4 regions of the Dorea sp. OM07-5 genome follow, and region 1 is predicted to be linked to each of the others. Evidence: predicted binding sites of a transcription regulator. Region 1 holds the regulator's gene; each other region holds the start of a gene.
What was found. Region 1 encodes Rex, which represses fermentation and respiration genes when NADH is low (regulators of the CRP and FNR family bind a similar motif). Its sites were predicted from a motif close to ATTGTTAANTANTTAACAAT; they were not measured.
Positions count from the first base shown of each region.

Region 1 (3,219 bases):
GCCGCCTCGAATGTACTGATTCCCTGTGCCAGAAGTCCGGCGATCACACCGCAAAGCACATCTCCGGAACCGCCTTTTGCCAGCGCCTGACAGCCACTTGTATTGACACAGGTCCGTTTTCCGGCTTCTCCAATCAACGTTCTTGAATCTTTCAGGACACAGGTAACGTTCCATTCTTTCGTCAGAGATTCCAGCACCTGCTGTCTGTTAGCTCTGATTTCAGGAACAGAAAGTCCGGTCAGTCTGGACATCTCTTTCATATGCGGAGTCAGGATAAACCTTCCTTCTGTAAGATATTCTGTATATTTCAAATGCTCCGCAAGCAGATTCAGTCCATCTGCATCGATCACACATGCTACTTCCACATTGGACAATACGGTTTTTAAAATCTTCTTTGCAGTCTTGGATCTACTAAGTCCGGAACCAATGCATACCGCATCTGCGTGACTTAAAAGCCGTTTCACTTCTTCCTTGTCAAATTCTGTATAGGTTGTGATGATTGCTTCCGGCAGGAGTGCCTGTAAAATGATCCGGTTCGATTCCTCCGTATAAATCTGCACCAGTCCGGCTCCCATCCGATAAGCTGCCATTGCATTAAGAAATGCAGCTCCGCTCATCCCTTTACTTCCGGCGATCACAAGCAGCCTTCCATAAGTACCCTTATTGGAATCTTCCGGTCTGTCCGGCAGCATTCTGATATATTCCTCTCTGTCCGGCAGATATGCAATGTTCTTGTTCTTCTCCATCGTCCGGAGTGATATTCCGATATCTGTCACTGTGACTTTACCTGCATATTCTTTTCCAGGATAAAAGATAAGTCCGATCTTCTCAACCTGAAACGTCACTGTATAATCTGCGCGGAATGCAATACCAAGCACACAACCATTTCCGGCATTGATTCCCGATGGAATATCCACTGCAACTTTTGTTCCGGACGCTTCATTCATCCACTCAATAACTTCCCGGTAATGCCCGGTTACTTCCCGACTCAGACCAACACCGAATATAGCATCAATGATCAGGCTGTATGTGCCATCCGGGTAGTGGTCGCGGATCGATCCTCCAATGCTTTCAAAAAGCTTCCACTGATATCGGCATTCCGCACTTAAATGTGCCGGATTCCCCGCCATAAAAACAGTAACCGCACATCCTTCTTCTTTTAAAAGTCTCGCGACAGCAAAACCATCTCCGCCATTATTTCCCGATCCACAGACAATCAGAACATCTGTAAAATCCAGCTTTTCCTTTTTCATGGAATCAATACAACTCCTCGCCGCACGTTCCATCAGTTCCAGTGATGGGATACCGAGATTCTCTATCGTATCCTTATCTGCCGCCTTCATACTGTCTCCATCCGGTAAAAACCTCATATGCTCATCTCCCTAATATAATCGTACTTATGACACCTGCGGAGTCACAAAACCTTACATCCGCTTACTGACAAGCTCACATGAATGCAGGCTTTTCTGCTCTGGTATCATATAAAAAGGACGTATAAAAACAAGCCTGTATACACATGCCTGTTTCTATACGTCTGCTTTTACTAGTTCTTTCCTTTTTTGCGCTGGTCTTCATTATAACGACTGATGTTATAAGATAACTGCATCAGACTCTCTGACAAATGCACATTCTCAACAATGATATTATCCGGCAGATTGAGGTCTGTATGTGCAAAGTTCCAAATCGCGCGCACGCCGTTCTCCACAAGCATATTCGCAACTTCGATTGCCTTCTCTTTTGGAATTGTAAGTACAGCAATCTCTACATCATTCTTCTGGACAAAGGACTTCAACTCGTCCATCATGCGGATCGGCACTCCACGAATCGCAACTCCCTCCAGACGCGGATTTACATCAAAAATTCCGGTCAGGATAAATCCACGTTTTTCAAACGCTGCATAATTTGCAAGTGCCTGTCCCAAATTACCTGCACCAATGATTATGATCTTATGATCTTCTTCCAGTCCCAGGATTTTGCCGATCTCTGTATATAGATATTTGACATTATAGCCGTATCCCTGCTGTCCGAATCCTCCGAAATTGTTAAGATCCTGACGAATCTGAGACGCAGTAACCTTCATCCTTTTGCTCAGATCGTTAGAAGAAATACGTTCTACCCCATTTTCAAGGAGTTCTCCTAAATATCTATAATATCGCGGCAAACGTCGGATGACTGCCTGTGATATTCCTCGATTATCCAATTTTTTCACCTTCCCATATATATTCTAACTGTTATTATATAAAATTGTATGAATAAAGTCAATTTTTTAGTAGTTTTTTTATTACGTTTTCGCTATAATAAGAACGTATGTGAACAGATAAGGAGGAATTTTTTATGATACTCGCCTGTCATGGAATTAACAAAGCATTTGGTGAAGAAATCATTGTGAAAGATGGTTCTTTTCATATAGAAGATCATGAGAAAGCTGCCCTTGTAGGCCCGAACGGAGCCGGCAAATCTACTATTTTCAAGATAATTGCCGGAGAACTGCCGTCAGATGGTGGTTCCGTCATCCTGACCAAAGGAAAGACTATGGGATATCTCGCCCAGCATCAGGACATGAATACAGATCGTTCGATCTACGAAGAAGTGCGCACGGCAAAAGCAGATATCATTGCCATGGAACAGAAGATCCGTCAGCTGGAACTGGAGATGAAGGATTTAAGTGGAGACTCTCTGGAAGACCACATGGACTCCTACAACCGGCTGACCGCAGCATTTGAACGCGAAAATGGATATGCTTATGAAAGCGAACTGACTGGTGTCTTAAAGGGACTAGGTTTTCAGGAAGAAGAATTTACCAAACCGGTGAATACGCTCTCCGGAGGACAGAAAACCCGTGTTTCTCTCGGCAAACTTCTGCTTACTAAACCGGATATTCTGCTTCTGGACGAGCCGACCAACCACCTGGATCTGAATTCAATCACGTGGCTGGAAACTTACATATTAAATTATCCGGGTGCAGTACTGATCGTCTCACACGACCGTTATTTTCTGAACCGGATTGTTACGAAAGTCATCGAAATAGAAAACGGTGAACTGATGACTTATTCTGGTAATTATACTGATTACTCTCAGAAAAAACAGCAGATCCGCGAAGCGCGTATCAAAGAATATCTCAACCAACAGCAAGAGATCAAGCATCAGGAAGCTGTTATTGAAAAGCTCCGCTCTTTCAACCGCGAGAAATCAATCAAACGGGCGGAAAGCCGTGAGAAA
Region 1 covers NZ_QUKZ01000002.1:63,144-66,362, reverse strand. The annotation lists gene DXC04_RS02100 (NAD(P)H-hydrate dehydratase) at 1-1,370, opposite strand, end outside; gene DXC04_RS02095 (redox-sensing transcriptional repressor Rex) at 1,544-2,200, opposite strand; gene abc-f (ribosomal protection-like ABC-F family protein) at 2,335-3,219, shown strand, end outside.

Region 2 (3,219 bases), on a different contig from region 1:
CCCCATCCTTTTCTTGAGATCTCGCATGCTCTCTTTAAGAAACGTGCCGGTGTCTTCTTGCTGATTGTTACGTTAGAGTTTGGCTGAACCAGTTTCATCTCGTCCATACAGTCAAGGATCAGATAGCTGACTGCGTTAACTCCATCGCGTCCGTCCGGCGTCACACCACCTGTATTGATATTTGCAAAATCTGTGTATGTAGCACTTTCTTTTAGTGTGATACCTACTTTTACCGGTGCCGGCTGGTTGTAGAATTTCACCCATAAGCACTCTAACAGCTCTTTTGCTCTATCATCATCCAGAATTCCTGCTTCCGTATCTGCCTCGTAGTATTTGATCAGATGCTGGTCAAGACGTCCCGGGCTGAATGCATCCCATGGGTTCAGCTCTGTTGTAACTGCCAGATGTGTGAACCAGTATAACTGGATTGCCTGCCAGTATGTCTTTGGTGCATGTGCAGGAACAACTTCCAAGTTGGCTGCGATCTGTTTTAATTCTTCTTTACGAACCGGATCATCTTCTTTCTCAGCCATCTCCAGTGCTAATTCATGATATCTCTCGCCAAGGATGATCACTGCGTCGCAGGAAATATCCATAGCTTTTAACTCTTCCATCTTGTCGTATGCTTCCGGATCATTTAAGAAATCAAGCGAATCCATTGTCTTCTTGATTTTCTCTTTGTAATCCATATATCCGGTTGTAAATACCTGTTCTCCACCACATGTATGTCCCGGTCCTCTCTGCTCCATGAACTCGGTGAACATACCTGCTGAATAACAGTCATTCCACTCCGGAGTCATAGTTGCAAGAAGTTTTTCTCTCATGCTGCGTCCCTGCCAGAATGGGATGATCTCCTCTGCCTGAAGCTTTCTGTCTTCTTCTGTTGTATGGAAAGATACAAGGTCACGCTCGCTCATAACTGTCATATCTTCTACGCTGTGGCAACAAAGTTCCGGGAATGTCGGAGATGCCTGCGGGTCTTTTCCTTTTTCACCTACGATCAGTTCTCCATCACCCAGATATAATGTCTTCTTGGAGAAATACTCTTTTAATACCATAGATCTCATTACAGGAATAGAATATTTTCCATCATTCTCTCTGTAAAAATCTGTCTCGATCTTCGCTCTCTCCAAGTCGATATGTACCGGTGTTGTTACACTCAGTTCTCTCAGTTTCTGAATTCTTTCATTCATGCCTCTTTTTGCCATTGTTTTAACCTCCTATTCTGGTATTTGAGAAGCCTTCATCCTGGAAAAGTTTTACAAAACCTTCCATCTCTTCATTTGTTGGTGCCGTTAAATCAGTTCCTTTATATTCCATATCCAGTTTTGGATACTTGCTGCTTCCTGTATTATGGTACGGCAACAAATTCACCTGTGCCGGATGGATATTGTGTTCTTTTAAGAACTGAATGGTTGCCTTCATATTCTCATCATTGCCATTCACTTCTTTGACTGTCGGAATACGGATGTAAATCCTTGCTCCTGCATCCGATAATTTCACAAGGTTCTCAAGAATCAGTCTGTTATCTACGCCTATGTACTTCTTGTGAAGCTCCGGATTCATCACTTTCACATCATATAAAAATGTATCTACATACGGTAAAACCGCTTCAAATTTATCATACGGCACATATCCGCACGTATCAATTGTTAAAGAAATCTCTTCCTTCTTAAGTGCTTTGGCAATTTCCAGCACATACTCCGTAGACATTGCCATAACTTCTCCGCCGGAAAGAGTAACACCGCCGCCGGATTGCTCGTAGAACATCAGATCCTTCATCAGTTCTTTTACCAGTTCTTTTACCGGATACTCTTCTCCCACTGTCTCACGGATTCCTTCCGGGCAGTAATTCTCACACTTTCCGCAAAGATTACACAGAGATTTGTCAAGAACCGGCTTTCCCTCCGTCATTGAAATCGCGCTCTGCGGACAGACTTTTGCACAGGCTCCGCATCCAATGCATTTTTCCTTATCGTACTGAAGTTCTCTTTCAAATCGCTGCGTCTCCGGATTGTGACACCAGACACATTTCAGTGGGCATCCCTTAAAAAAAACGGTAGTACGAATTCCATCTCCGTCATGAATAGAATACTTCTGGATATTCGTAATATAATTCATGATCTTACTCCTTCCCGTTACTTTTGTTTTACTGTTAGACTTTTGTTTGTACTTTAGTCTAATAATAGCAAAAAAAGAGAAGTTTGTCAATCTGTTATCAAACTTCTCTTTCCTTATTCTCTTATTCTCTTATTCTTCGCGCTGTCTCCATGCCGTTTAATTCTTTCATGTAGGTATCAAGAAACAGCAGTTCCATAGCAGTACTGTATTCAAAAGGTTTCTTTCAATCTCTACATCTTCACAGATGACAATTTCTCTCATCCATTACTCCTCTTCATTCTTCTCCATAAATTCCGTCTCAACCAGCTCCCATATCTCATCTCTTCCTTGCTTCGTCACAGATGAAAATGGAATAACAATCGTTCCCGGAAGCAGATTTAATCCTTGGCGAATTGCTTTGATCTGCTTTTGTACCTGGCTGCGCTTGATCTTATCTAATTTAGTCGCGATAATAATTGGATTGAATCCCTGCTCCACGATCCAACTGTACATCAGTTTGTCGTTCGCAGACGGATCATGCCGGATATCAATCAGAAGAAAGACTGCCTTCAACTGTTCCGATCCATGGAGATACCGCTCAATGAGCTGACCCCATTTCGCTTTTTCCTGCTCAGATACTTTTGCATATCCATATCCCGGAAGATCTACCAGATATAATTCTTCATTAATATTGTAAAAATTAATCGTCTGTGTCTTTCCTGGTGTCGCGGAAATACGCGCAAATGATTTCCGATTCATGAGAGCATTAATGAGGGATGATTTTCCAACATTTGATTTTCCTGCAAATGCAATTTCCGGATGTTCATTTTCCGGTAATTTACTTGTAATTCCACATACTGTTTCCAGATTCAGGCTTCTTATAACCATATTCTTTTCCCCCTTTTAACGCTTTAGTGCAAGCTTCAATACTTCATCCATATGAGAAACCGGAATGATCTCCAGTCCTTTTGTAATCTCTGTTGATATCTCTTCTACATCCGCTTTATTTTCCTTTGGAACAAGAACTGTCAGGATTCCCGCATTTTTAGCAGCGAGAAGCTTTTCTTTCAGACCTCCGATTGGAAGAACCCTTCCACGCAGCGTAATTTCTCCGGTCAT
Region 2 covers NZ_QUKZ01000004.1:101,000-104,218, reverse strand. The annotation lists gene hypD (trans-4-hydroxy-L-proline dehydratase) at 1-1,208, opposite strand, end outside; gene DXC04_RS05190 (trans-4-hydroxy-L-proline dehydratase activase) at 1,213-2,121, opposite strand; gene yihA (ribosome biogenesis GTP-binding protein YihA/YsxC) at 2,386-2,988, opposite strand; gene lon (endopeptidase La) at 3,004-3,219, opposite strand, start outside.
Region 2: DXC04_RS05190 (trans-4-hydroxy-L-proline dehydratase activase) is a predicted target of Rex. The motif match lies at 2,204-2,223, and genes of this name have one in related genera.

Region 3 (3,219 bases), on a different contig from region 1:
GTGTATTTACAAGAATTGCTCCATCTTTTTTCAAACCGCTAGTCACATCCACGGATTCCAGTAAGGATTCATCTACTACAACTACATACTGTGGATCATAAATATTAGAATGTACACGGATCTTTGTATCGCTGATTCGGTTATATGCTGTAATCGGTGCTCCCATACGTTCCGGGCCATACTCCGGAAAACCCTGTACGTATTTGCCTGTCTGGAATGCTACATCTGCCAGCAACAATGCGGCTGTTTTTGCACCCTGACCACCACGACCGTGCCATCTGATTTCTGTATGATTACTCATCTTTCGTATTCCTTTCTTTAAAAACTAGTATTATTCTGATTATACTGTATAAATATGTGCATGTCTAGAGTGCACTCTGTTTTTATGTTTTTTATAATTCTTGAGAATTGCATCTGCATCTTGCTTTTTCTTGCAGATGTAGATACTTTTCCGGCGTAAGACACCAAGAATCAACTTGTATCTCTCAAGTCCACAGAAACATCTCACCACGAAAAAGCACCCCAGAAGATCTGCTCATCGACAATTCTCCTGGGATGCTTTTTCGTGACTTTCGACTGTTATTACGGATATTTACTTTTTCTTATATTTTTACTTTTTCATTCTACAACCCTGGTATCACTACTTGATACCGCTATCTACCTGATACATATGTTTGATCAGGCGGAAAATCTGATTTGTGTACCCCCACTCATTATCATAGAAGCTGATAAGCTTGAAGAAATGTCCATTGATCTGGATTCCTTCACGTGCATCAAAGGATGATGCATGGCTGTCTCCGATAAAGTCAGAAGATACTACTTCGTCATCGATATAATCTAAAATTCCTTTCAGATATGTCTCTGAAGCTTCTTTCATTTTCTTACAAATATCTTCGTAACTGGTTTTTGTTTTTAAAGCAACATTCAGATCCACAATGGATACATCTGAAGTCGGTACACGGTAAGAAATCCCATTCATGCGATCTTTTAATGTTGGAATAACGAGTGAAATCGCTTTTGCAGCTCCTGTTGTGGATGGGATCAGGTTGCCAAATACGGCACGTCCTGTACGCCAGTCTTTAAGTGAACGGCAGTCAACTACTTTCTGCTTAGCTGTAGCAGAATGTATCGTAGACATTAATCCATACTCAATTCCGTAATTGTCTTCTAAGACTTTACACAATGGTGCAAGACAGTTTGTTGTACACGATGCATTCGAAACAACATGCATAGACGGCTGATAAAGTTCGTGGTTGATTCCCATTACAAATGTCGGTGTATCCTGGTCTTTAGCAGGTGCGGAAATGATTACTTTCTTTGCGCCACCTTTGATATGTGCCATTGCTTTCTCTGTAGTACAGTAAGCACCTGTCGCATCTATAATATATTCTGCTCCACATTCCCCCCAACGAATGTCTGCAGCATCATTTTCCGAGTACACACGAATCTTCTCACCATTGACGATGATTCCATCCTCATACTTTTCGAGCGTTCCCTGAAAACGTCCGAATATTGAATCGTAACGGATCATATAAAGAATATAATCCAGATCAGCGTTTCTTACGTTGATCCCACAAAGTTTAAACTGCTCCGGCTGATTGATGGCAATACGGAATGCGACTCTGCCAATGCGTCCAAATCCGTTGATGCCAATTGTTATTGCCATAATAAATACCTCCTGTGTATGACATATTAATACTTTTGTATCTTTCCCCATTTGCAATAACAGTCCGCCACAATCTATCGCGAGTGTAACATACTTTTTCCCGGAATACTACCGAATTGATAGTAATTAATCATTTAACGGGATACGTAAATATTTAACAAGATTTCGATTTTTTCACAGATATTTCTGACTGAATATGCCTCCTTCCGACAACCTCCTAATCAGGATTAAAAAGAATAGAAATGAAGTTTCCTATTATATAGAAAATGGTGCCTTGCGTATCTGCGCAAAGCACCATTTTATTCGTATTATATTCTTTATTTATAAATCATTATGCTTAAACCATTTCATACCTGTAAGCACTTAGATTCATTTTATTGAGCCGGGCTTACAACAACTTTGTATGTTGCCTTATTTCCAGCTTTTGTTCTTGCAGTAATAGTAGCTTCTCCTGCTGCGACTGCTGTAACTTTTCCAGTTGCATCTACTGTTGCAACCTTCTTGTCGGAAGAGCCATAAACAACTTTACTGCTTACACGTGCCGGCCAGCAAGCCAGTTTATTTTCTGCTGCAGAAGCTCCTGCAACAAGCATTTTACCGGAAGCATCTTTGTTTACTTTTTCTGCTGCAAAGCTAAGCTGTGCATAGTTCTTTACAACATCTGCAGATACGTCCTGAATTGGCCATGCAGCTTTGTCTTTCTGCCAATTCAGCTGCCATAACCACCATCCGCCATCATACAGGCTGATGTTCTTCACACCATTCTGATAACAGATCAGGAATGGGATTGTAGCTCTCCATCCGGTTCCGCAATAGAATGATAATTCATTGTCTAAAGAAGAGTCAGACTCTGCAAGGATAGATTTTACTTTGTCGATTCCTACAACTTTACCGTTTTCAACATAGCTTCCATCATCTGTGTTATGTCCCCATACAGCACCTAAAGGCTCTCCTGCATAGTCGATATATCCATAACCTGTTTCTTCGCCTTCAAATTCTTTTGTAGAACGGATACTTACCAGACGGAAGTTTGCGTCATTCTGTAGTTTGTCTTTTGCATCCTCTGCTGACAGGATGTACTCTGGATGCGCCGGAACAGTTGTACCGAAGCTGTAATTATCTCCTCCGGCTTTCTGCTCGTTTACTTTTGTCTCCACATCGTATCCGGCAGCTTTCCATGCCTGCATACCGCCATCGACAACTTTTACGTCTTCAACTCCTGCATAAAGCATTGCAAACGCAACTCTTGTTACGCTAGAATCAGATGCGCTTCTGCCGTATAAAACTACTTTTGTATCTTTTGTAATTCCGTTTCTTTTCAGGAACTCGCTTAACTGTTTACCGCTGCGGATATTAAAGTTATCTTCCGGTTTTACATCTTTTTCGTCATAAAGTCCGAAATCGTCTTTTCCATCTCCATATGGCCATGGATCACAGTCGTCATATTCTACTGCATCTGAGTTGATATGATATGCTCCCGGAATATGACCTGCATTATAGTTTTTATCTCCTGCTGTGTCTCCCCATGCAACTTCTGATACGAATACATTTTC
Region 3 covers NZ_QUKZ01000006.1:150,924-154,142, reverse strand. The annotation lists gene DXC04_RS07780 (2-oxoacid:acceptor oxidoreductase family protein) at 1-301, opposite strand, end outside; gene gap (type I glyceraldehyde-3-phosphate dehydrogenase) at 641-1,666, opposite strand; gene DXC04_RS07770 (rhodanese-like domain-containing protein) at 2,041-3,219, opposite strand, start outside.
Region 3: gap (type I glyceraldehyde-3-phosphate dehydrogenase) is a predicted target of Rex. The motif match lies at 1,782-1,801, and genes of this name have one in related genera.

Region 4 (3,219 bases), on a different contig from region 1:
TCTCTATTTTACAACTGTTTTCTTATAACTGTGGTCCGGCAGATACAAGTGCCTTACCATCTTCGTTACCTTCATATTTAGCAAAGTTCTTAACAAATCTTCCTGCGAGGTCTTTTGCCTTTGTCTCCCACTCTGCTGCATCGGCATAAGTATCTCTTGGATCAAGGATTCCTGTATCAACGCCCGGAAGCTCTGTCGGAACTTCGAAGTTGAAGTACGGAATTGTCTTTGTCGGTGCATTCTTAATATCTCCGCTTAAGATTGCATCAATGATTCCACGAGTATCTTTGATAGAGATACGTTTTCCTGTTCCATTCCATCCTGTATTAACAAGATATGCTTTTGCTCCGTTAGCTTTCATCTTTTTAACTAATTCGTGAGCATATTTTGTCGGATGCAGCTCCAGGAATGCCTGTCCAAAACAAGCTGAGAATGTTGGTGTAGGCTCTGTGATTCCACGCTCTGTTCCTGCAAGTTTTGCTGTAAATCCTGACAGGAAGTAATATTCTGTCTGTTCCGGAGTTAATACAGATACCGGAGGAAGTACTCCAAATGCATCTGCTGACAGGAAGATTACATTCTTAGCTGCCGGTGCTGCTGATATCGGACGTACGATCTTCTCAATGTGATCGATTGGGTAAGATACACGCGTATTCTCTGTTACGCTCTTATCTGCGAAATCAATCTTACCATCTTTGTCCAGTGTGACATTTTCAAGAAGTGCGTTACGTTTGATTGCATTGTAAATATCCGGCTCAGACTCTTTATCCAGGTTGATAACTTTTGCGTAACATCCACCTTCAAAGTTAAATACTCCATTATCATCCCATCCGTGCTCGTCATCACCGATCAGAAGTCTCTTCGGATCAGTAGAAAGCGTTGTCTTACCTGTTCCGGAAAGTCCGAAGAAGATTGCTGTATTCTCTCCGTTCATATCTGTGTTTGCTGAGCAGTGCATAGATGCAATACCTTTTAATGGCAGATAGTAGTTCATCATAGAGAACATACCTTTCTTCATCTCTCCACCATACCATGTATTGATGATTACCTGCTCACGGCTTGTGATGTTGAATACTACTGCTGTCTCAGAATTCAGTCCTAATTCTTTGTAGTTCTCAACTTTTGCTTTTGACGCATTGTAAACAACGAAGTCCGGCTCAAAATCCTTCAGTTCTTCTTCTGTTGGTTTGATAAACATATTTGTTACAAAATGTGCCTGCCATGCAACTTCTACGATAAAGCGGATTGCCATACGTGTATCTTTGTTTGCACCGCAGAATGCATCTACAACATAAAGTTTCTTATCGGAAAGTTCTTTCTGTGCAATCTCTTTTACAGCTTTCCATGTCTCTTCTGATGCCGGGTGGTTATCATTTTTATACTCATCAGAGGTCCACCATACCGTATCTTTGGAATTTTCATCCATTACGATATATTTATCTTTTGGCGAACGACCGGTATAGATACCTGTCATTACATTCACTGCTCCGAGTTCGCTCTCCTGTCCTCTTTCATAACCTTCAAGTTCAGGTTTTGTTTCTTCTTCAAATAACATCTCATAAGAAGGATTATAAACAATCTCTGTAGTTCCTGTAATTCCATACTTGCTTAAATCGATTTTTGCCATTTTACATTAACCTCTTTTCTTCATTATTTACATTGTCCTGTCTGTGCACGACAACATTTTCTCCTATTATCTCATTTATTTCAAAAAAAGTCAAGACTTTAACAATCTTTTTTCGAAAGTTTTAGACATTTTTTATGCATTTATCTTCCTTTTTTCGTTAAATCCTTGTCTATGGTATTTAAAAAATGCAAGATTGCATACGCAATCTTGCATTTCCTTATGCTTTAAAATATTTATTATTGATTTTTTTAATCATTACAGCGTAAATCACAAGCGCAACGATCGTAATGGTCATGAAAACATAAAATACCGTCTTCGCTTCTCCGATATAAGTGTTATACAAATCGGAAGCACCATATAAAGTTGCTGCAATACCAAGTATTAAAAGTGGCGGCAATGCCTCCTTACAGTATCCATCCAGATCTTTGCACTTTTTAATATTCACGTTTTTCGGAAGTAAGATCGTCCGGTTGATCTCATGTTTGAATCTCAGCATGTAACATCCATACAGGCAATACAATCCGAGTCCCAGACCTATTACTCCAAATACACCTTCCATTCTTCGTTATCCTCCGTATCTTCTGTATTTCTCTTCTTTTGACTAACGGTTCAGAATCTGTTTTACAGTCTCTTCCATCTGATCTACATCACATTCGATATTATGCAGGACATTTGCATCCAGAATGTCTTTGATTGCCTGCGGCATATCGACCTGTGAAAGCTCCTGCAATTTCGGAAGCAGTGCAAATTCATCTTCTTCTGCATATTTTGCATCAATTGCTGTCATAACGCTCTTCACGAATTTGTACGGGCTTGCTGTGGACGCGATCAGATATTTCTTGCCTGTCTTTTCTGACTGTTCATACCGGCTGCATACATAAGATGCAACTGCTGTATGTGTATCCATCACATAACCGGTCTTATCATAGACATCATGGATCTGCTCTGCCGTCTCGTCCTCTGTGGCATATCCTGCAGCAAAATCAGACAGTTTTGCTTTCATATCTTCCGAAACCGTATACGTTCCATCTTTTTTCAAAGCTTCCATCAGTTCTTTTGTCTTATCGCTGTCCTCGCCTGCAATTACATAGATCAGACGCTCCAGATTGCTGGAAATCAGGATATCCATAGATGGCGATGTTGTCAGCACAAATTCACGGTTCTTATCATAAGTTCCTGTCTGGAAGAAATCAAACAATACTTTATTTTCATTCGATGCACAGATCAGTTTACCAATCGGCACACCCATCTGTTTTGCATAGTAAGCTGCAAGAATATTTCCAAAATTACCTGTCGGAACGACAACTTGTAATTCTTCTCCGTTCGCAAGTTCTTCATTTTCCAGAAGTTTTGCATATGCATATACATAATAAACAACCTGCGGAACCAGGCGTCCGATATTAATAGAGTTGGCTGATGAAAACTGATATCCCTTGCCGGCAAGTTCTTCTGCAAGTTCTTTGTTTTCAAACATTGCTTTGACACCGCTCTGCGCATTGTCAAAATTGCCGTGGATCGCAACAACATCTACATTGCTTCCCTTCTGCGTTACCATCTGAAGTTCCTGTACTTTACTGACACCGTTCTTCGGA
Region 4 covers NZ_QUKZ01000004.1:19,036-22,254, reverse strand. The annotation lists gene pckA (phosphoenolpyruvate carboxykinase (ATP)) at 23-1,627, opposite strand; gene DXC04_RS04845 (hypothetical protein) at 1,845-2,186, opposite strand; gene thrC (threonine synthase) at 2,229-3,219, opposite strand, start outside.
Region 4: pckA (phosphoenolpyruvate carboxykinase (ATP)) is a predicted target of Rex. The motif match lies at 1,714-1,733, and genes of this name have one in related genera.